4 regions of the Massilia sp. LMS1-1-1.1 genome follow, and region 1 is predicted to be linked to each of the others. Evidence: predicted binding sites of a transcription regulator. Region 1 holds the regulator's gene; each other region holds the start of a gene.
The links. Region 1 encodes FNR, which switches genes on or off when oxygen is low (the NO sensors DNR and NnrR bind a similar motif). Its sites were predicted from a motif close to TTGATNNNNATCAA; they were not measured.
Positions count from the first base shown of each region.

Region 2: the regulator FNR is predicted to act here: its motif matches at 3,408-3,421, upstream of MRBLMS1_RS07080 (universal stress protein).
Region 3: the regulator FNR is predicted to act here: its motif matches at 2,449-2,462, upstream of cqsA (alpha-hydroxyketone-type quorum-sensing autoinducer synthase).
Region 4: the regulator FNR is predicted to act here: its motif matches at 1,624-1,637, upstream of MRBLMS1_RS04620 (OmpW/AlkL family protein).

Region 1 is NZ_JBFPNG010000023.1:764,129-769,207, reverse strand. Features, by position in the region: gene ccoG (cytochrome c oxidase accessory protein CcoG) at 1-1,241, shown strand, start outside; gene MRBLMS1_RS18475 (FixH family protein) at 1,388-1,912, shown strand; gene fnr (fumarate/nitrate reduction transcriptional regulator Fnr) at 1,916-2,674, opposite strand; gene MRBLMS1_RS18465 (response regulator) at 2,914-5,079, shown strand, end outside.
Region 2 is NZ_JBFPNG010000001.1:1,535,163-1,540,241, forward strand. Features, by position in the region: gene MRBLMS1_RS07065 (S41 family peptidase) at 1-218, shown strand, start outside; gene MRBLMS1_RS07070 (chemotaxis protein CheA) at 286-2,178, opposite strand; gene MRBLMS1_RS07075 (protein phosphatase CheZ) at 2,178-3,035, opposite strand; gene MRBLMS1_RS07080 (universal stress protein) at 3,503-3,970, shown strand; gene MRBLMS1_RS07085 (response regulator) at 4,126-4,770, shown strand.
Region 3 is NZ_JBFPNG010000001.1:1,800,305-1,805,383, forward strand. Features, by position in the region: gene MRBLMS1_RS08240 (MFS transporter) at 1-243, shown strand, start outside; gene MRBLMS1_RS08245 (GIY-YIG nuclease family protein) at 256-603, shown strand; gene MRBLMS1_RS08250 (MarR family winged helix-turn-helix transcriptional regulator) at 668-1,135, shown strand; gene cqsA (alpha-hydroxyketone-type quorum-sensing autoinducer synthase) at 1,139-2,383, opposite strand; gene MRBLMS1_RS08260 (sensor histidine kinase) at 2,547-3,854, shown strand; gene MRBLMS1_RS08265 (response regulator) at 3,858-4,865, shown strand; gene MRBLMS1_RS08270 (ABC transporter permease) at 4,874-5,079, opposite strand, start outside.
Region 4 is NZ_JBFPNG010000001.1:1,012,491-1,017,569, forward strand. Features, by position in the region: gene MRBLMS1_RS04615 (MetQ/NlpA family ABC transporter substrate-binding protein) at 25-852, shown strand; gene MRBLMS1_RS04620 (OmpW/AlkL family protein) at 941-1,558, opposite strand; gene fur (ferric iron uptake transcriptional regulator) at 1,916-2,356, shown strand; gene MRBLMS1_RS04630 (MerR family transcriptional regulator) at 2,431-2,796, shown strand; gene MRBLMS1_RS04635 (NAD(P)H-dependent oxidoreductase) at 2,856-3,446, shown strand; gene MRBLMS1_RS04640 (SpoIIE family protein phosphatase) at 3,619-4,827, shown strand; gene MRBLMS1_RS04645 (SiaB family protein kinase) at 4,893-5,079, shown strand, end outside.

The DNA.
Region 1 (5,079 bases):
ATGGCAGGCAAGCCCTGCTGTTCGACTTGACCACGCGCAAGTTCTACATTTTCGGCGTCGTGCTGTGGCCCCAGGATTTCATCTATCTGGCGGCCCTGCTGATCATCTGTGCGTATTTGTTGTTCCTCGTCACGGCCATTGCCGGACGGGTGTGGTGCGGGTTCTCTTGCCCGCAAACGGTATACACGGAAATTTTCCTGTGGGTCGAACGCCGCATCGAGGGCACGCGCAGCGCGCGCATGGCCCTCGACAAGCAGGGCCCGTCCGTGCGCAAGGCGTTCAAGAAGACGGCCAAGCACGTGGTGTGGGGCGCCATCGCCCTGTGGACGGGCTTTACCTTTGTCGGCTACTTCACGCCGATCAAGGAACTGGCGCAATCGGTGGTCACCTTGAATTTCGGTCCCTGGGAATGGTTCTGGGTCTTGTTCTACAGCCTGGCAACCTACGGCAACGCGGGCTGGCTGCGCGAGCAGGTGTGCAAATACATGTGCCCCTATGCGCGCTTCCAGAGCGCCATGTTCGACCAGGACACCCTGATCATCACCTACGATGCCAAGCGCGGCGAACCACGCGGCGCCATGAGCAAGAAGGCCGGCCACAACGACAAGCTGGGCGATTGCATCGACTGCACCCTGTGCGTGCAGGTGTGTCCGACCGGCATCGATATCCGCAACGGCCTGCAGTATGAATGCATCGGCTGCGCCGCCTGTGTCGATGCCTGCAACAGCGTGATGGACAAGGTCGAGCGGCCGCGTGGCCTGATACGCTACAGCACCGACCATGCGATGGAAAACAACTTCAATTCGAAGCAGATACGCCAGCGCGCCATGCGCCCGCGCGTCTTGATCTACACTTCCATCCTGGCCCTGATCATCATCGCCGTATGTACCTCGCTGGCCCTGCGCACGCCCCTGAAAATGGACGTGATCCGCGACCGCGGTTCGATGGGACGCGAAGTGGAAGACGGCATGATCGAAAACGTCTACCGCCTGCAGATCATGAACACGTCCGAGCAAAGCCAGCACTTTAAAATCAGCGCTTCCGGCTTGCCGGGCCTGACCTTGCTGACGCGCGAAGAAGTGACCTTGCAGCCGACGGAAACGCTGGGCTGGCCGATCCGCCTGCGCGTGCCGCACGGCGTGGGCGAGAAGGGGTCGAACAAGATTGCGATCGAATTGCAATCGCTGGACGACCCGTCGCTGCATGTGCGTGAAAGCGCGGTCTTCATCGTGCCGCGGTAATGTTGATTCGGGGTCGGACCCTCTGGGTCCGACCCCGGTATTTCGCCGTAGGGGTAGCATTCAATATGCGGTAGGTTTACTGTATTTTCAACCCAGAAGCAAAAGCTGGGGTCAGACCCAAAGGGTCTGACCCCAAGGAGAACAAAATGTCCGACAGTCTGAAACTGCAGCCTCCCGTTGCACCGTGGTACAAGCACCGCTGGCCATGGCTGCTGATGATCGGTCCCGGCCTGTCCGTGGTCGTCGGCAGCTTCATGGGCTATATCGCGTTTACGCAACCCGATGCGCTGGTGGTGGGCGATTATTACAAGCAGGGCAAGGCGATCAATCAGGATTTGAAGCGCGACACGATCGCCAGCGACCTGGCCATGGATACGAGCCTGTCGTACGACGTGGCGCAAGCGCGCCTGACCGGTTCCGTGCACAGCTTCGGCAAGGCTTATCAGGGACCGCTGCAGCTGCACCTGGCGCATGCGACCCTGCCGGAAAAGGATATCAAGCTGCTGGTGCAGCCCGATGCGGCCGGAAATTTCTCGGTGCCCCTGCCGATGCTCGAGCGCAGCCGCTGGCAAGTGCTGGTGGAAAACGACAAGCGCGAGTGGCGCCTGTCCGGCATCTGGACCTGGCCCGTGCAGCGCAGCATCGCGCTGCATGCGGATGAAGAGCTATAAAGCTTATTTGCAGACGTCCGTGCCTGCCGTAATGGCTTTCAGCTTAGCAGGCTGCAAGATCTCGATCTCGCGGTTCGACACGCGCAGCCAGCCTTCCTTCTTGAATTTCGACAATAAACGGCTGACGCTCTCGATGGTCAGGCCCAGGTAGTTGCCGATTTCCTCGCGCGACATGCGCAGCTGGAATTTGCTGCTCGAATAGCCGCGCGCCTCATAGCGCGACGCCAGGTTGACGATGAAGGCGGCAAAGCGCTGCGTCGCCTGCATATTGCCCAGCAACAGCATCACGCTTTGCTCGCGCGTGATTTCCTGGCTCATCATGCGGTGGAAATGCCGCAGCAGAGTCGGCATATTGCCCAGCAATTGTTCCAGGCTGGAAAACGGGATTTCACACACTTCGCTGTCTTCCAGCGCCACCGCATTACAGTGGTGGCGGTCGGCGCTGATGGCGTCCATGCCCAGCAGTTCGCCGGCCATCTGGAAACCCGTCACCTGCTCCTCGCCGCCCGGATTGATCTGGTAGGTCTTGAAGTGCCCCAGGCGGATCGCGTACAGGTTCTGGAACGAGTCGCCGATGCGGAACAGCGAGGCGCCGCGCACGATCTTGCGGCGGCGGCCGATGATCTGGTCCAGCCTGTCCATGTCGCCCATATCGAGGCCCATCGGCAGACACAATTGATGCATGCTGCAGGTCGAGCATCGCGCACGCAACGCTTCCACGTTCACTGTGGGCAAGGTTGGAGTGATTAGCGCTTCAGTCATGTCGGTACCTTTTAGAAAATGCAACAACAAGTTTACTGCATACCGGGTTGCCGTGTGCCAATTTCACCGCAATTTCGCTGAATAAACGACGTTCCGACTTTAATTATATGGCAACATCGTCAAAAGCCCATGCGGGTAGGGGCTTTTGTGCGGCGGCGCTTGCCAAGCTGGGGTATTGATAGGAAAATTCCTGACAGCATTATCTGCCGCCTGTGCCGCCCGGTACTGAAAAGGAAATCATGAAGCCTCTCGGCATCAAAGCAAAAGTCGCGCTGGCCACCAGCCTGACCTCGATCGCCATGATCGCGCTGGTCACCATGATACAGGTGCAGCACATGCGCGACGACTTCACCCGAGTACTGCTGAGCCAGCAGTCATCCCTGATCAGCCGCACCGCTGCCGAGCTCGACGACAAGCTGGGCATGCTGCTGCAGATCGTCACCCTGACGGCCAGGCAGCAGCCGCCGGAACTGATGGCCCAGCCGGCCCAATTGCGCGAATACTATTCGCGCCGCTCGATGCTGGTGCTGTTCGACGACGTGCTGGTGCTCGACGCGCAGGGCGCCGTCGTGGCCGACATGCCGGAAGTGGCGGGACGCACGGGCATCAACGTTGCCGAGCGCGAGTATTTCCAGACCGTGCTGCGCACGCGCCAGCCCATGATCACCGAACCGATGCTCGGCAAATCGAGCGGCATGCCCATCGTGCAGATGGTGGCGCCCGTGCTGGCCGCCGATGGCCAGGTGGCCGGCGTGGTGATCGGCGTGCTGCGCCTGTACAAGGACAACCTGCTGGGGCGTCTGCGCTCGGAAAAGATCGGCAAGAGCGGCTATTACTTCATCCTCACGCGCGGCGCCGTGCCGCGCTACGTGCTGCATCCCGATACCAGCCGTTTGCTGCAGCCGCGCCAGCCGAGCGCCAACCTGACGACGACCCAGCTGCTGAAGGAAGATGGCGAAGGCAGCATGGTCAGCACGAACAGCCGCGGCATCAAGGCCGTCAACAGCTTCAAGCGCCTGAAATCGGTGAACTGGCTGCTGGCCACCTCGCTGCCCGTCGCGGATGCCTTCGAACCGTTCGATGGCGTGCTGTACCGGCTGGTGCTGTGGAGCATCCTCGCTTCGCTGCTGGCCGCCGCCGTGCTGGGCTGGGTCACCGTGCGCCTGCTATCGCCGCTGGTGCGCCTGCGCAACACCCTGCTGGCCCTGCGCACCAGCGGCAGCCGTTTCACCCCCGTGCCGGTGCAGCAGCGCGACGAGATCGGCGAACTGACGGAAGCGTTCAACGGCCTGATGAGCGAGCGCGACCGCCTGCAGCAGGAACTCGAATCGCGCGCGGCGGAACTGGAGCAGGAACGCGACCGGGCCGAGGCGGCCAACCGCGCGAAGAGCGATTTCGTGGCCAACATGAGCCATGAAATCCGCACGCCCCTCAATGCCGTGCTGGGCATGGTGTATTTGCTGGGTAATACCAAGCTCGACACGGAACAGCGCAAGTATCTGACCATGGTGCGCGTGGCGGGCCAGTCGCTGCTGGGCATTCTCAACGACGTGCTCGACTATTCGAAGATCGAGGCGCGCCGCATGGAACTGTCGCCCGTCGAATTTGACCTCGACGAAGTCATGAATACCCTGGCCACGACGATGACGATGAATGCGGGCGAAAAGGAGCTGGAACTGGCCATCGCCGTCGAGCCCGACGTGCCGCGGCGCCTCGTGGGCGACGCCCAGCGCCTGCAGCAAATCCTCGTCAACCTGGCCGGCAACGCCATCAAGTTCACGGAGAGCGGCGAAGTGGTGGTGGCCGTCAGCCTGGCCGAGAGCAAGAGCGAGAGCGGCCGCGCCTGGCTGCGCTTCGAAGTGCGCGACACGGGCATCGGCATGACGGAACTGCAGCAACAGCAGCTGTTTGCCGCGTTTTCACAGGGCGACCAGAGCATCACGCGGCGCTTCGGCGGCACGGGCCTGGGCCTGGCCATCAGCAAGCAGCTGATCCACATGATGGGCGGCGACATCGCCGTCGCCAGCAGCGAAGGCAAGGGCAGCCGCTTCTGGTTCAGCGTGCCGTTCGAGATGCTGGCGCAGCCGGCCGAAACGCGGCGCACGCCAGCGCTGGGCCAGCTGCGCCTGCTGGTGGCCGACGATAACCGCACCACGCGCGAACTGATCGTCAAGCTGATCGAGGCGTGGGGCTGGCTGGCCGATGAAGTCGATTCCGGCTTTGCCGCCATCGAACTGTACCGCGAGCGCCTGGCGCAGCAGCAGCCGTACGACGTGGTGCTGGCCGACTGGCACATGCCCGTCATGGACGGCCTGGCCACGGCCAAGGCCATCCGCCAGGCGGCCAGCGGCCAGCGCCAGCCCATCGTGGTGATGGTCAACGCCTTCGCCCGCAACCACCTCGAG
Region 2 (5,079 bases), on a different contig from region 1:
ATTCGAACATGCGCCTGCACATCCTGCCGTCGGGCCAGCGCCACCTGCAATACGCCACCTCGCGCTCGGCCCGCTTGCCACAACTGCAGGTCGACCTGGGCGGCATCATGCCCGACATCTATTTGCCGCCACCGAAGGACGAAGCGGAGCGCGCCGAGGAAGTGCTGCGCGTGCAGCGCTGGCTGGAAGGCGGCACGCTACGCCCCAACAATATTTGACACCGCTGGCGGCATAAAAAAAGCCCGCTATATCTAGCGGGCTTCCGAATGAATAACGATATTTACGTCAGGCAGCGAGGCGCACACTCCCCCTGCACCCGTCCATCAGGAACGACAGACCCACAACCAGCACCAGCTCGCCTTCGGCCGAGCGGGCCGTACCGGTAATGCCTTCCACGGTGATGGCCGTCATCGGCTTGATCACGAGGTCGGCCGTGCCATCGACGGCTTCCACGGCGAGAATGTATGGCTGCGGCGCAGCGACAACGATGCCGACGCGCTCGCTGCACGATTCGTAGCCCAGCGAGCCGGCCAGCGACCGCACGGGCAATGGACGGCCCTGGTCTTTCAGCACGGGCGCGCCGCCCACTTCCATGAAGGTTTCCGGCAATTCGACGACGCGCTGCACCACCGCCATCGGCAGCGCCAGTGCGGCGCCCGAGGTCGACACGAGCATGGTCGGCACGATCGACAATTCGATCGGCAGGCGGATGGCGAACTTCGTGCCCTTGCCCAGCGATGATTCGATATGGATGGCGCCGCGGTTTTTCTCCACGGCCGTTTTCACCACGTCCATGCCCACGCCGCGCCCGGAAACGCTGGAGGCGACTTCCTTGGTCGAGAAGCCCGGCAGGAACACCAGCTGGAAGCATTCGTCGTTGCTCAGTTGCGCGTTTTCGCTGATCAAGCCCTTTTGCTGGGCCTTGCTGCGCAGGAAGACGGGGTCCATGCCCTTGCCATCATCCTGCAGCACGATCATGACGCTGTTCGCTTCCTGCCATGCTTTCAGCGAAATATACGATTTGGCGGGCTTGCCGGCGGCCAGGCGCGCTTCCGGCGATTCGACGCCATGGTCGAGCGAGTTGCGCAGCATGTGCACGAGCGGATCGTACAGGCTGTCCACGACGACGCGGTCGACTTCCGTTTCCGCGCCTTCGATGGTCAGCTCGACATCCTTGCCCAGGTCTTTCGCCAGTTCGCGCACCAGGCGCGGGAATTTCTGGAACAGGCGGCCGACGGGCTGCATGCGCGTGGCCAGGGTGGCCCGCTGCAGTTCCGTCGAGTAGCGCGAAGCGCGTTCCAGGGTTTCCGCCAGGGTCGCCATCAAAGTAGCGGCCTGGCCTTCGAATTTGAATTGCAGCAAGCGCTCGAGCAGCACGGCGGCCTGGTTGGCGGCCTGCACGGATTCGCCGGCCACTTCCAGCAGCGCGTCGAGCTTGACGGCATCGACGCGGATGCTGTCTTCCTTGACCGGTGCGGCATGGCGCACTTCCGGACGCTCCTCGCGTCGTTCGGCGCCATCCCAGGCCTTGGCGGCCGGTTTGGCGGCGGCAGCGGCAGGTGCAGCAGGCGCTGCGGCGGCCACGGCGGCAGGCGCAGCGGCGACGGACACGGGCGCGGCAGCGACCCGGCTACCCTCGGGCACGACGGCGTTGTACATGGCTTCCCAGTCCAGGCCATCGGCGCCGGCAGTGGCAACGGCAGCGGCTGGCGCCGCAACAACAACTTCGGCAACCTCGGCAACAGGCGCGGCCACTTCCGCCACGGCGGCGGCTGGCGCAGGCGCATCCATGCCCTTGCCTTCGATGGCGTTCGTCAGGATATGTTCCAGCTCTTCCGGCATGGCCGGCAAGCTTTCCGGCGCGGCGCCATTGGCCAGTTCCGTCAGCTGGTCGGCCACGAAACCGGACGCTTGCAGCGCCGCCTCGATGGCGATCGGGGTCACGGGCGCGGCGCCCGTGCGCAAGGCGTCGAACAGGTTTTCCGTCAGATGGCAGGCCGCCACCAGCGCGGGCAAGCCCATGAAGCCAGCGCCGCCCTTGATGGTGTGGAAGGAACGAAACACGGCATTCAGTGTTTCCTTGTTGTCAGGATCGCGCTCGAGGCGCAACAAGTGCTCTTCAACATTAACCGCAAGATCCATCGCCTCAACGACGAAATCCTTGAGCATATCGTCCATTAGAATCCCAAATCCGCAAGAAGGTCGTCTACATTATCCTGGTCCAGCGCCACCGACGGCACGGACGGGCCCTGCATCAGCGGCACCGGTTTTTGCGCCAGTTTCTCGCGCACCTCGGCCGGCGCGTTGTCGCGCAGCAGCTGGGCCAGTTCGTTTTCCACCGTCTTGGTGATGTTGACCACTTTTTTGATCAGCTGGCCCGTGATGTCCTGGAAGTCCTGTGCCATCATGATTTCCAGCAAGCGCGCTTTTTCCGCTTCCGTTGCTTCGGAAACGGCTTGCGCGAACTGGCGCGAATCGCCGGCCAGGGCCTTGAATTCTTCCAGGCTCAGCTTGCCATCGAACAGGGCCGTCCAGCGGCTGTCCATGTCCTTGGCCTTCTTCGACAGCACATCTTGCGCCGGCATGCCTTCGTCGAGCGTGTTCAGAACCTTGTTGGCTGCCTGCTCGGTCAGGGTGGCGACGTATTCCAGGCGGTCCTGGGCGTCGACGATCTGCGACGACGCTTCCGTCAACGCCTTGTCGTAGCCCAGTTCGCGCAGCGAATCGTGCAGCAGGCGCACGATACCGCCCAGGCGCTCGAACATCGGCTTGTCGGACTGGTCGACGGGATCGGCCGCGTCGCCAGGCGCATCGGCGCCGGCCACGGGCGCCGTTTCCGGCGCGGCTGGCGTTTCTGCCGCACCGGCTGCCGGCACGGCGGCGCTGGCCGACACGGAGTCGAACAGCGCGTCGAAATCGTCATCCGCAATCACGGCGGGAGCGGGCGCGGCGGCAGGCGCGGGCTGAGCCGCGGCCGCACTTTGCGCAGATACTTCATCGAATAATGCGTCGAAATCATCAGCGGCGTTGGTCATATCCCTGCTTCTCCATAATTTGTCAAAATTCCGCCTGAACTGTGCGTTTTACAGACTGATACCCACAATTTCTCGATTAAGATGATTTGAGGCAATACCGCTGCGATGGTGCGAGTGTAGCAGGGCGCCGCCCTGTTGGTAAATCTCAAAACGCGCTTCCTGGTGCAAAGCTGGCCCACAAGAGCTTTTCCACCAGGAAATAAGTGTTCCTGCTGTTGTATTTTGAAATACTACCATTGGCGTGCGTGCAAGACCACGCGCAGTACAAGAAATCCTGCTTTCGGGCGCATGCGCAACAGCGCAGTATGGACATCGTTGCAGCTAAAACACGATCTTTCTGCCAATGTTGTCTATACTGAAGGTGCAGTTGTGTTGATAATTATCAAGTCTTTACATGAATACAATGCTGCCGCCGCGTCTACAATAAGAGGCGTTGCGTGCGCTCAGTCACCGTCAAAGGATCTGCCATGTATAAGAAAATTCTGATCGCCACGGACGGCTCCACCGTCTCCAACTTGACGGCCTGTGCCGGCGTTGCCTTTGCCGAACAGATGCACGCCGACATCCTTGCCGTGTACGTGGCGCCCGAATACCAGTACCCGGTATACATCGAGATCATTCCGCCAAGCTACCCCAGCGAAGAGGAGTACCGCATCGCCATGCGCAAGGCGGGTGCCGACCACTGGCAGCCCATCCTCGACGCGGCCGCCAAGCGGGGTCTGGAAGCGACGGGCTTGACGGCCTTTTCCGACAGCCCGGCCCTGAAAATCGTGGAAGTGGCTCAATTGCAGCATTGCGACCTGATTTTCATGGGCTCGCATGGCCGCAGCGGCTGGGGGCAATTGCTGCTGGGCAGCGTCACCAACAAGGTGCTGTCGCACTCAAAACTGCCGGTACTCGTGCATAGGCTGATCAAGGAACCACCATCGGAATAAGGGGTCACATGGCCACGGAGACCGCCGTTGCCGGCACATTAAGAAAAAGGCAAATTTTCGGCCGCGTCAGTTAAAATGGCAACGTTTCTCGTTTCTCAACATTTGATTGTCCGGTGACGGACAGAGCAGATTTCACGCATCCAGATTGCCCGCCTATGATACGTATTGTGATTGCCGACGACCACACCATCATGCGAGAAGGATTGAAGCGCATCCTTGACGGCGCGCCGGACATCGATATCGTGGGTGAAGCCATCGACGGCTTTGAAGTACTCAACCACGTACGCCAGGGCGGTTTCGACCTGCTGCTGCTCGACCTGTCGATGCCGGGCCGCAGCGGCGTCGACCTGATCCGGCAAATCCGCAGCGAGGCGCCGAAGCTGGCGATCCTGATCCTCACCATGCACGAGGAGGAACAATATGCGGTGCGCGCCATCCGCGCCGGCGCGCAAGGCTATCTGACCAAGGAAAGCGCGGGCACCCAGCTCGTGGGCGCCATCCACAAGGTGGCGTCGGGACGTCCGTATATCAGCGCCGAGGTGGCGGAGCAACTCGTGCTCAACATCATGATGCCGAATGAAAGCTTGCTGCACAAACAGTTGTCGGACCGCGAGTTCGAAGTCTTTTCCCTGCTGGTGGCGGGCAAGTCGATCACGGAAATCGCCAACAATCTGCACCTGAGCGTCAAGACGGTGAGTACGCACAAGACGCGCATCATGCAAAAGATGGGCATGAGTTCGCTGTCGGAAATGGTCCAGTACGCCGTGGCGCACCGCCTCTTATCCCCCTTCAAGACTTGAGCACGGCGGCGCGCGCCCGCGCGTCGACCGTAGGAACAATCCTACCTCACCTACCACAGCTCCTACTGCCATATTCAGCCACTGCTGATATTAATTGGATACGGTTGTTGGCATACTGAAACCAGTAATCAAGTTGCTGGGAAGTTATTTCATCACACAGCAAGTCGTCAGCGAATTGAGCTCTACCTGCCTGGACGCGCGCCGCCCCTTCCCTGCCCGCCGTCCTGCGCACCCTGTTATTCAACTCTGAACTACCTGTCACCAGGAGATGAACATGCTGTCCACGCAAACGCCCGAAACCCGCGCCGC
Region 3 (5,079 bases), on a different contig from region 1:
TTTACCTGGATACAACGGCGCGTGGCGCCCGCCATGCTGGGCCGGGCGATGGCGCTGTTCATGGGTATCTTCCTGGGACTGGCACCGCTGTCGGCGGCGGCCACGGGCGCGCTGCTGCGCCACCTGAGCGTGGGCGAACTGTTCTGCGCCGGCGGCGCCCTGCTGCTGGCCGCCGCCATCACCGCCGCCCTGCTCACCGATATTGCCCGCATCGCAAGCACCGACCACGTCACCCAAGCTTGAGGAAACCGCACCATGGATAAAACACAGCAAGCTGCCTTGAAAGCAGCTTATCGGCAACAAGCGCCCGCACTGGGCATCATCGCGCTGCGCCACCTGCCCAGCGGCCGCACCCTGCTCGAACGCAACCGCAACGCGCCCGGCGCGCTGAACCGCCACCGTTTCGAACTCGCGCTGGGCTCGCACCGCAATACGCGCCTGCAGGCGGACTGGCGGCGCGATGGCGAGGCGGCTTTCCGCTTCGACATCATCGACACCGTCAAGCCATCGGCCGATCCCGGTTTCGATGCGGACGCAGAACTGGAGGCCCTGCTGGCGCTGCACCAGGCGCAGCTGCTGGAGCAGGGGCAATCACGCTATTGAGCGGCCATGCTTTACACTTGCGCACTCACGCACTACGCACCATGCAGCAAATGAAAAGGATGCCATGACCGATCTCACTCCCCCGCCGCCGGACGGCGGCAGCGCGCTGGACTTTTGCCTGCGCCTGGCGCGCGCCCAGGCCATGCTCGTGCGCCGCTTCGACAGCACCCTGGGCAATCTGCATGGCTTGAGCTTTGGCGATTATCAATTGCTGTACCACTTGCAACGCGCGCCCGGCGGGCGCCTGCGCCGCATCGACCTGGCCGAGCGCCTGGCGCTGACGGCGTCCGGCATCACGCGTTCGCTGATGCCGCTGGAAAAAATCGGTCTGGTGGCGCGCCAGGCCGATGCGCGCGATGCCCGCGTCGGCTACGCCGCCATCACAGCTGCGGGACTGGCATTGCTGGCGCACGCGAATACGACGGCGCAGGCACTGGGCCAGGAATTGCTGGGCAATGCCAGCGCGGAACAACTGGCGCCCCTGTCCCTGCTATTGAACGGCATCGCCGGCAACCAGCCCGGCCAAGTCTGAGGTCTACACCAGCGCCAGCTTGCGCAGGCGCCGCGTCGATGGCCAGCGCGCCATACCCGTCTCGTCGCGGATGGCAGCGCAGGCGTCCAGCACCCTGGCGCACTCGTCCTCGCGCAAGCCCGCATTCAAGGTCAGGCGCACCAGCGAGCGGTTCTTCGGCGTGGCCGGCGCGCAGAAGACGGCGCCGTAGATGCCATGCCGTTCCAGCGCCTTGCGCAGGATCAGGGTATCGGGCTCGCTGCCCGCTTCCAGCGCGATGATCTGCTCGGTGCCGTCGCTGACGTTGTAGCCCAGATCCATCAGCCCCTGGCGCAGTTGGACGCTGTGGCGGTGCAGCGCGGCGCGGCGGCCATCGGCGGCGCGGATGAAGTCGAGCGCCGCATCGAACCACGCCAGCTCGTGTTCGAGCAGGCAGGAGCTGAAGATGGCGGGCCGCGAAGCGGACAAAAAGTATCCCTTGAAACGGCCCGAACAGGTAATCAGTCCGGCCCGGCCCGCAAACGCCTTGGCCAGCGACGCCGTGCGGAAATGCACGCGCTCGGCCAGGCCCAGCTCCACCACCAGCCCCGCGCCCTGCGGGCCATGCGTACCCAGCGAGTGCGACTCGTCGACGATCAGCATGCTGCCGCTGCGCTCGGCGATTTCCACCATCTCCAGCAGCGGCGCCACGCTGCCATTCGTGCTGTACAGCGCATCGACGATGATGATGCCGGGGCCATGCTTGTCGAGCTGGCGCTGCAGGTGAGCGCCATCGTTGTGCAGGAAGGCGACGGGCACGGCTTGCGCCGATTGCACGCCCTCCCACAGCGAAGCATGGGCCTGCATGTCGAGGTACACGGGGATGCCGGGCCCGGCCAGGCTTTGCAGCAAGCCCACGTTGGCGGCCCAGCCCGATTGCGCCAGCACGCACGCTTCGCTGCCCAGATAGTCCGCGAATTTTTGTTCGAGGCGGTGCTGGCGGCTGCCTTCCTGCAGGAAGACGGACGACATCAGCATGGCGCCGCCGCCCTGCAAGACGCGCGCCTGGGCCGCCAGCAGCGCCGCCTCGCCGGCGATGTTCAGGTAATCATTACCTGCCAGCATGACCGCACTGGCCGGCATGGCCTGCCATTCATGCAAATGCTGGCCGCCAAGCAGCTTCTCGATGCGCTCGACGTAATGTTCATCCATGCGCGCGCGCACAAAGGCGGGCATCCGTTGTTCGGCGTGGACGTCGCGGGACGATAGAGGGGAAATGGCGTTTAACATAGGAACTCCTGATTGGTTGCGGGGGAACTACCGCGTCCAACATGCGCGAGCCATCGGGCAAGAGTTTGATACAACTCAACAGTTATGCTGATATCCTGCTGATACAGAGGGAACCCGCCGATCATGTTGCATTGACACGCTTCAACAAACACGCCCCCTTACCATGATGCATGCGCAGTCCCCTTCCGGAAAACGATGGCAAGGCAAGCTGCTCCAGCCTTTCCTGCACTTCCACGACGCCATCGAACACACGCCTGTGCGGCGCGCCCAGGTGCGTACGCTGGCGCTCATCGGAGCGCTGGGCATGCCGCTGTACTACGCGCTGTGGCATTATTTCTTTCCGCAGGAATACGAATCGCCGCTGCTGCGCATCGTCGCGGCGCTGCTGTTCCTGCCCGCGCTATGGCCCGACCGCTTCAGCAATACCTGGTTCAGCGTCTACCTGTTCCTGGGGCTGACCTTCGAACTGCCGTTTTTCTTCACGTACATGTTCCTGATGAACCATGCCTCGACCATGTGGGCGCATTCGCTGCTGGTGGCGCTGGTCGTGCTGTTTCACTTCGATACGCGCATCGCCATACTCGCCTACCTGAGCGGTACCCTGCTGGCCTGCCTGACGTTTGCCGTGGCCGGCGATCCCGCCTTCCTGCTCAGCGGCGGCGTCTTGCAGCAATTGCCCGTGCACTGGTTCACGATTGCCGTGCTGTCCGTGGTCAAGGTGGGGCGCAACGTGGGCGCGCAAGAGAAACTGGCCGGACTGGCGGCTGGCCTGGGCAGCGTGGCGCACGAATTGCGCACGCCCCTCGTCAGCGTCGAGGCGAACGTGCGCGGACTGCAGCGCAACCTGCAAGACCAGCCGCCGGACGCGGCCAGCCTGGAAGCGCTGGCGCGCATCCAGTTCGAAGTGCGCCATATGCACCACATGATCGATCTGTTCCTGCTCAGCGCCAGCGCCGTCAACCGCAAGCTCGAAGCGAGCGAAGCGGTGGCCATGCACGACAGCGTGGCGGCCGTGCTGCGCCGCTATCCGTTTACCAGCACGGCCCAGCGCGACATCGTCAAGGTCGACGTGCGTGCCGATTTCACGTTTCCCGGCCAGTCGGAGCTGTGCGTGGTGATCCTGCTGAACCTGCTGCGCAATGCCTTGAAAAGCATCCACCGCGCCGGCAAGGGCCGCGTGCGCATCATCATCGATGGCGCCCATCCCGTGCCGCGCCTGCTGTTCATCGACACGGGCTGCGGCATCGCCACCAGCCGCCTGCCGCTGATCTTCGACCGATTCTATTCGTATCCCTCGCACAACGGCAGCGGCATCGGCCTGGCCCTGTGCCGGCAAATCATGCAAGCCTGGCAAGCGCGCATCCACTGCGTCGCGCGCGAAGGCGCCTACGCCATCTTCGTGCTGGAATTTCCCCAGCCCCTGTCCGTGCCCACGCACAACCGTTTTCCATCCATCCACCGCGCGAGGTGACGCATGCAACTGCCCGTCTACACCCATCCGACCCTGACCGTACTGATCGACGACAGCGATTCCTTCCTGAAAAGCCTGGCGTTCCAGCTCGATCCCGGCCTGGCGCGCAAGACTTTCCACGACACCAGCAGCGCCCTGCACTGGCTGCGCCAGAGCGCGCAACCGGGCGAAACGCCGCTACACGTGAACTTCGACACGCAAAACCTGCCGCCCGACCAGTACAACGTGGCGCTCGACATCGAACGTATCTGGCGCATCAGCGGCCAGGCGCAGCGCTTTGCCGTGCCCTCCGTGCTGGTGGTCGATTATTCGATGCCGCAGATGAATGGCCTGGAATTTTGCCAGGCCGTGCGCGACCTGCCGTGCAAGAAGATTTTATTTACAGGGGCGGCCGATGAAAAAGTGGCCGTGACGGCCTTCAACCGGGGCTTGATCGACCGCTACATCAAGAAAAGCGACGACGATGCGCTCGACATCCTGGAACAGGAAATCCATGCCCTGCAGCGCGAATTCTTTCTGCAACAAACGGACACCGTGCGCGACTTGCTGATGCTGCACGACTACAGTTTTCTGCAAGACGAGGCGCTGGCCGCCGTCGTGCACGAGCTGTGCCAGCGCCATGGCTTTGTCGAATACTATATTTTCCCCAATCCCAGCGGCATCCTGTTTTTCACGCGCGACGGCCACGCCAAGCTGATGATCATCGAGACGGAACGCAGCCTGCACACGCAATACGAAATGGCGCGCGACAGCGACGCGCCCGAATCCTTGCTGCTGGCGCTGCTGGAAATGCGCGTGATTCCCTACTTTTCCGACGCCGACAGCGACGGCATGTACGCGGCGCAGATCGGCGAGAACTGGTTCCGCTACTGCGCCGCGCCCACCATCTGCCTGGGCAGCGTGACGTATTTCTGGGCCCTGTTCGACGTGCCGGCGCACCAGCTGGGGCAACCGGTCATGTCCTATGCGCAGTTTTTGCGCGCGGGTGCGGGCGACAGCATCAGCGCGTAGTTGGCAAATTAGCCCTCACGCAGGGTTTGCAGCGGCGGATGTTTGAGCACGTTGCGCAAGCCCAGCCAGCCGCCGGCGATCGCGCACAGGGCGCCGGCCAGCAGGCCGAACGCCCACACGCCGGGTGCGAAGCTCCATGCGAATTTGAACTGGTACGTGGCCAGGGCCCAGCCCATGGCAGCCGCACCCGATGCCGCCAGCAAGCCGGCCAGCG
Region 4 (5,079 bases), on a different contig from region 1:
CAGTATTTCAGTACAAGGAAAAGCATGAACCATATTCGCCGCACCCTGCTCGTCGCCGCCACCAGCCTGGCCTTCGCCACCGCCGCCCACGCCAAGGACCCGAAAGAACTCGTCATCGGCACCAGTTCCGGCCCGTATTCGGACCAGCTGAAACTGGGCATCAAGCCTATCCTGGAAAAACAGGGCTACAAGGTCAAGATCGTGGAATTCAACGACTACGTGCAGCCGAACTACGCGCTGGCCGAAGGTTCGCTGGACGCCAACGTGTTCCAGCACATCGTGTATCTGACCAAGTTTGCCACCGATAACAAGCTGCCATTGAGCCCCTTGATCACCGTGCCGACCATGCCGATCGGCCTGTACGGCGGCAAGCAAAAGTCCCTGGCGGAAGTCAAAAACGGCGCCACCATCACCATGCCGAACGACCCGACCAACCAGGCGCGCGCGCTGGTCATGCTGGCCAAGATGGGCTGGATCAAACTGAAACCGAACGTCGACCCGTTGCGCGCTTCAGAGCGCGACGTGCTGGAGAACCCGAAGAAGCTGAAACTGGTGCCGCTGGAAGCGGCGCAGCTGCCACGCTCGCTGGCGGACGCCGACTACGCTTTCGTCAACGGCAACTTCGCCCTGGCCGCCGGCATGAAGCTGACGTCGGCCCTCGCCGTGGAAAAGATCTCGGACAGCTACATCAACCTGGTGGCCATCCGCACGGCCGACAAGGCCAAGCCATGGGTCAAGGACCTGGAAGCGGCCTACCGCTCGCGCGCCTTCCTCGACGCGACGAACAAGTATTTGGCCGGCTACGAAAAGACGGACTACCAGCTGGCGCTGGAAAAGACGCTGAAAAAATAAGGCAAAGCACTGCACGCAAAAAAACGGCCAGGTTCGCACCTGGCCGTTTTTTTATTGTCCACGCCGCGTGGGCGCAGCCGGTCAATGCTTAGAAACGGTAGCCGACGCCGACACCGATCAGGACAGGATCAACCTTGACTTCGCTGATCTTGGCGCCACCGGCCATTACGTCGCTGCGGATCTGCACTTTCTTGATGTCGAAGTTCAGGGACCAGTTTTTGTCCAGCTTGTAGTCGACACCGGCTTGCAGCGAGTAGCCCCAGCTGTCATGTTCCAGACGGCCGGCGCCGTTCAGCAATTTCACGTCCGAGATATTCGTGTAGTTGATGCCGGCACCCACGTAAGGGCTGAACTGTTTTTCAGGCATGAAGTGGTATTGCAGCGACAGGGTCGGCGGCAAATGCTTGAAGGTACCGATCTTCGTGCCGGACAAGGTGACGTCATGCTTTTGCGGGTAGGTCAGGATCAGCTCGGCAGCGATATTCGGGGTGAAGAAATACGAAATATCAATTTCGGGAATCGTCTTGCTGCTGACATGGATCGTGTCCGATGCACCAGTGCCAAAGACCGGCGTGGATTTGTTGGCCGGATCGAGGTGCACGGCGCGCGCACGGACCAGCCATGGGCTTTCCTGTGCCATTGCGTTGCCGGCGAATGCGCCGATGGCGGCCAGGACGATTGCTGCTGCAGTTGCGGACTTTTTCATTCTAGTTCCCTCTTTTTGTCGTTAAGTAACGCTGCGAAGTCTAAGAGTGCAGTGCAACAAAAACTTTGATCCACATCAAATAGTGCTAGATGGCATCACTAGAGGCATTTTTTCCTTTGCCCAGGTCAAGAAAATGCGGCAATGCAGCGTGAGCGCTTGCATGGCCTCCATGTCGGCGCGCAATGCCGGCATATGTTGCCCGCCACGCAATCACTACTTGCGCCGATGTCACTGGTTGGCAGGTCAGCTAGCCAGCATAATATTTCCAGTTCGCACGATACAAATGAGAATAGTAATGATTATCATTTGCGATATAATGAATGACCTCGCTAGGCGATTACAAAAGGAATGGGAGACATGGATATATTGAGGGAACTGCGTGAATCGGGCTTGAAAGTGACCATCCCCCGCTTGCGGATTCTGCAGCTGTTTCAAGAAGGCACGATCAAGCACCTGAGTGCGGACGATGTCTACAAACTCTTGCTGGCCGAAAAGATCGACGTGGGCCTGGCCACCATCTACCGCGTGCTGATGCAGTTTGCCGAAGCGGGCATTCTGTTTCGCCGCCACTTCGAATCGGGCCACGCCGTCTTCGAACTGAACGAAGGCCAGCACCACGACCACCTGGTCTGCACGGGTTGCGGCAAGGTCGATGAATTCGTCGATGAAGGCATCGAACTGCGCCAGAACGAAATCGCCGCCGAGCGGGGCTTCGTGTTGCACGAGCACGCGCTGTCGCTGTACGGCACCTGCGCCGAGTGCACGGCGAAGAAAGTCCCGCCGCGCAAGCCCTCCTGATGCAGCGCGCAAGGTAGCGTCTGGCAAGCCAGCTGCGCTACACTGCGTACGTCGCCGCTCGATAAAGGACAAGCATGTACATCGGAGAAATCGCCCGCCTGGCGGGCACCTCGCCCAAGGCCTTGCGTCACTATGAAGCGCTGGGCTTGCTGGGGGACGTGCGCCGCTCGGGTGCATATCGCGTCTACACGCAGCAAGACCTGGCGCAGGTCAAGCTGATACGCCAGGCGCAGGTCCTGGGCTTCCGCCTGGCCGAACTGCTGCCCGTCCTGGCCGGCGACGATACCGACTGGGCCGCCCTGTCGCAGCACATCGCCGCCAAGCGCGCGCAGGTGCAGCAGGATATCGCCCGCCTGCGCCAGCTCGACGCGCAATTGGCCGACATCGACACGGAGATCGGCGACTGCCTGGCGCGCCAGCGTCTGCAAGAGGCCGCTTGACTCTGCCACTAGGGGCAGGCTTTAGCATGCAAGCTCTTCTTTAACGGACAGCGTGCATCATGACCAAGACGACACCCAAGCGCATTTTGATACTCCTCGGCCACCCGTCCAGCGACAGCTTTTGCGCCGCCTTGGCCGATGCCTACGCCGCCACGGCCCGCAGCGAAGGCCACACCGTGCGCGAGCTGCGCCTGGGCCAGCTCGACTTCGATCCCATCCTGCACGAAGGCTACCGCCAGGTACAGCCGCTGGAAGCGGACTTGCTGGCGGCCCAGGAAGCCATCAGCTGGGCCGAACACCTGGTGTTCGCCTACCCGATCTGGTGGGGCGGCGCGCCGGCCCTGCTGAAGGGTTTTGTCGACCGCGTCTTCCTGCCCGGCTACGCCTTCAAGTATCGCCCGGGCAAGGCATTCCCGGCGCAGCTGCTGTTGGGCCGCACGGCCCAGCTGCTGGTGACGATGGACACGCCGCCCTGGTATTTCCGCTGGGTCTACCGCATGCCCGGCATCCACCAGCTGCGCAAGACGACGCTGGAATTTTGCGGCATCAAGCCCGTCAAGGTGGCCAGCTTCGGTCCCATTTTGAACGCCACAGAGCCGCAGCGCGCGCGCTGGCTGGAACAGGCGCAGGCGCTGGCCCGGCGCCTGTAGGTTGCTTGCCATGCTGCCATCTTGCATACGGTTTTGACAAGCTGGTAATCAAGCCGTCATATTCAAAGGCTACCATGATGATATTGCCTGTTTGTCAGTCGCCTTGCTCTCGCGACAACAAGGGTCCGACCGTCATCTAAAGGTAGCCGCTGTGGAGTTCAACGCTTCTCGATTGCATCTTCCCCGTTATCGCACGTCCGTGGCGTCCGACCTGTGCATCGCCACGGAATCCGTGCAGGCCGACGCCAGCAATTTCGCCGTGCTGGAACTGTTCACGGAACGGCGCGACATGATGAGCCTGCCCGTCACGGAACAGCACAAACCCATCGGCTTGATCAGCCGTAACATCTTCATGTCGCAAATGTCCAAGCCCTTCTATCACGAGGTGTACGGCAAGAAGAGCTGCATCGCCTTCATGGACAAGGAACCGCTGATCGTCGACGGCGCCATGAGCATCGAAGACCTCACCTTCCGCGCCGTGGAAGCGGGCGAGAAGGCGCTGGCCGACGGCTTCATCATCACCGAGGATGGCGCGCTGGCCGGCGTGGGCTTCGGCTTGCAGCTGATGAACGTGGTCGCCACCATGCAGGCGGAAAAGAACCGGCAGATCATGCACAGCATCGATTACGCCAGCGTGATCCAGCGCGCCCTGCTGCGCACCTCCGATGCAGAACTGCGCGCCACCCTGCCCGACGCGCACCTGGAATGGCAGCCGCGCGACGTCGTCGGCGGCGATTTCTATTTTTTTGAACGCCATGCGGGCGGCTGGTTCGCCGCCATCGCCGACTGCACGGGCCACGGCGTGCCGGGCGCCTTCATGACCCTGATCGCCTCGTCGGCCCTGAGCCAGGCCCTGCGCGAACTGGGACCGCACGACCCGGCCGCCCTGATCGGCGCCGTCAGCCGCGCCATCAAGACCTTGCTGGGCCAGGATGGCGCCAGCACCGGCCACCACGCCGGCTCGAATGACGGCATGGATTGCGCCTTCCTGTGCTACGACACGGCCAGCGCCAGCCTGCGTTTCGCGGGGGCGAAACTGGCGCTGCACGTGGTGGCGCCCGGCGAAGAGGCCGTGCGCGCCATCGACGGCGCGCGCATGGGCGTGGGCTATGTCGACACGCCGGCCGGCTACTGCTGGCACAACGAGACGCTGGCCATACCCGCCGGCAGCCTGCTGTTCCTCACCACCGACGGCTTGCTCGACCAGATCGGCGGCGCGCGCGACATCGCCTACGGCAAGCGGCGCATGCGCGAGCAGCTGCTGGCGCAGCGCGACGCTCCCGCCGGCGACGTGGCGGCGGCCCTGCTGCAGGATAGCGCCGCGTGGCAGGGAGCGCAGCCGCGCCGCGACGACCTGACTTTTTTCTGTTTCCGCCTGTAGTTTTGGCGCCATCGCGCCACCTTATCAACAAGAAACCGGGACACCGGCTAGCCAGGAGCACGGACGTGCTGTACGAAGAATTCAACGAGTTTTGGGATGTGGCCCGCAAGCGCAACATCATCTTTTTTTACGTGGGCTATTTCTCGCAGCACGTGGTGAACGCCATTTCCGAAACCATCAAGGCGCGCCTCGACACGGCCGGCGCGGCAGGACCCACGCGGCGACGCATCTTTTCCTCGTTCATCGAGATGT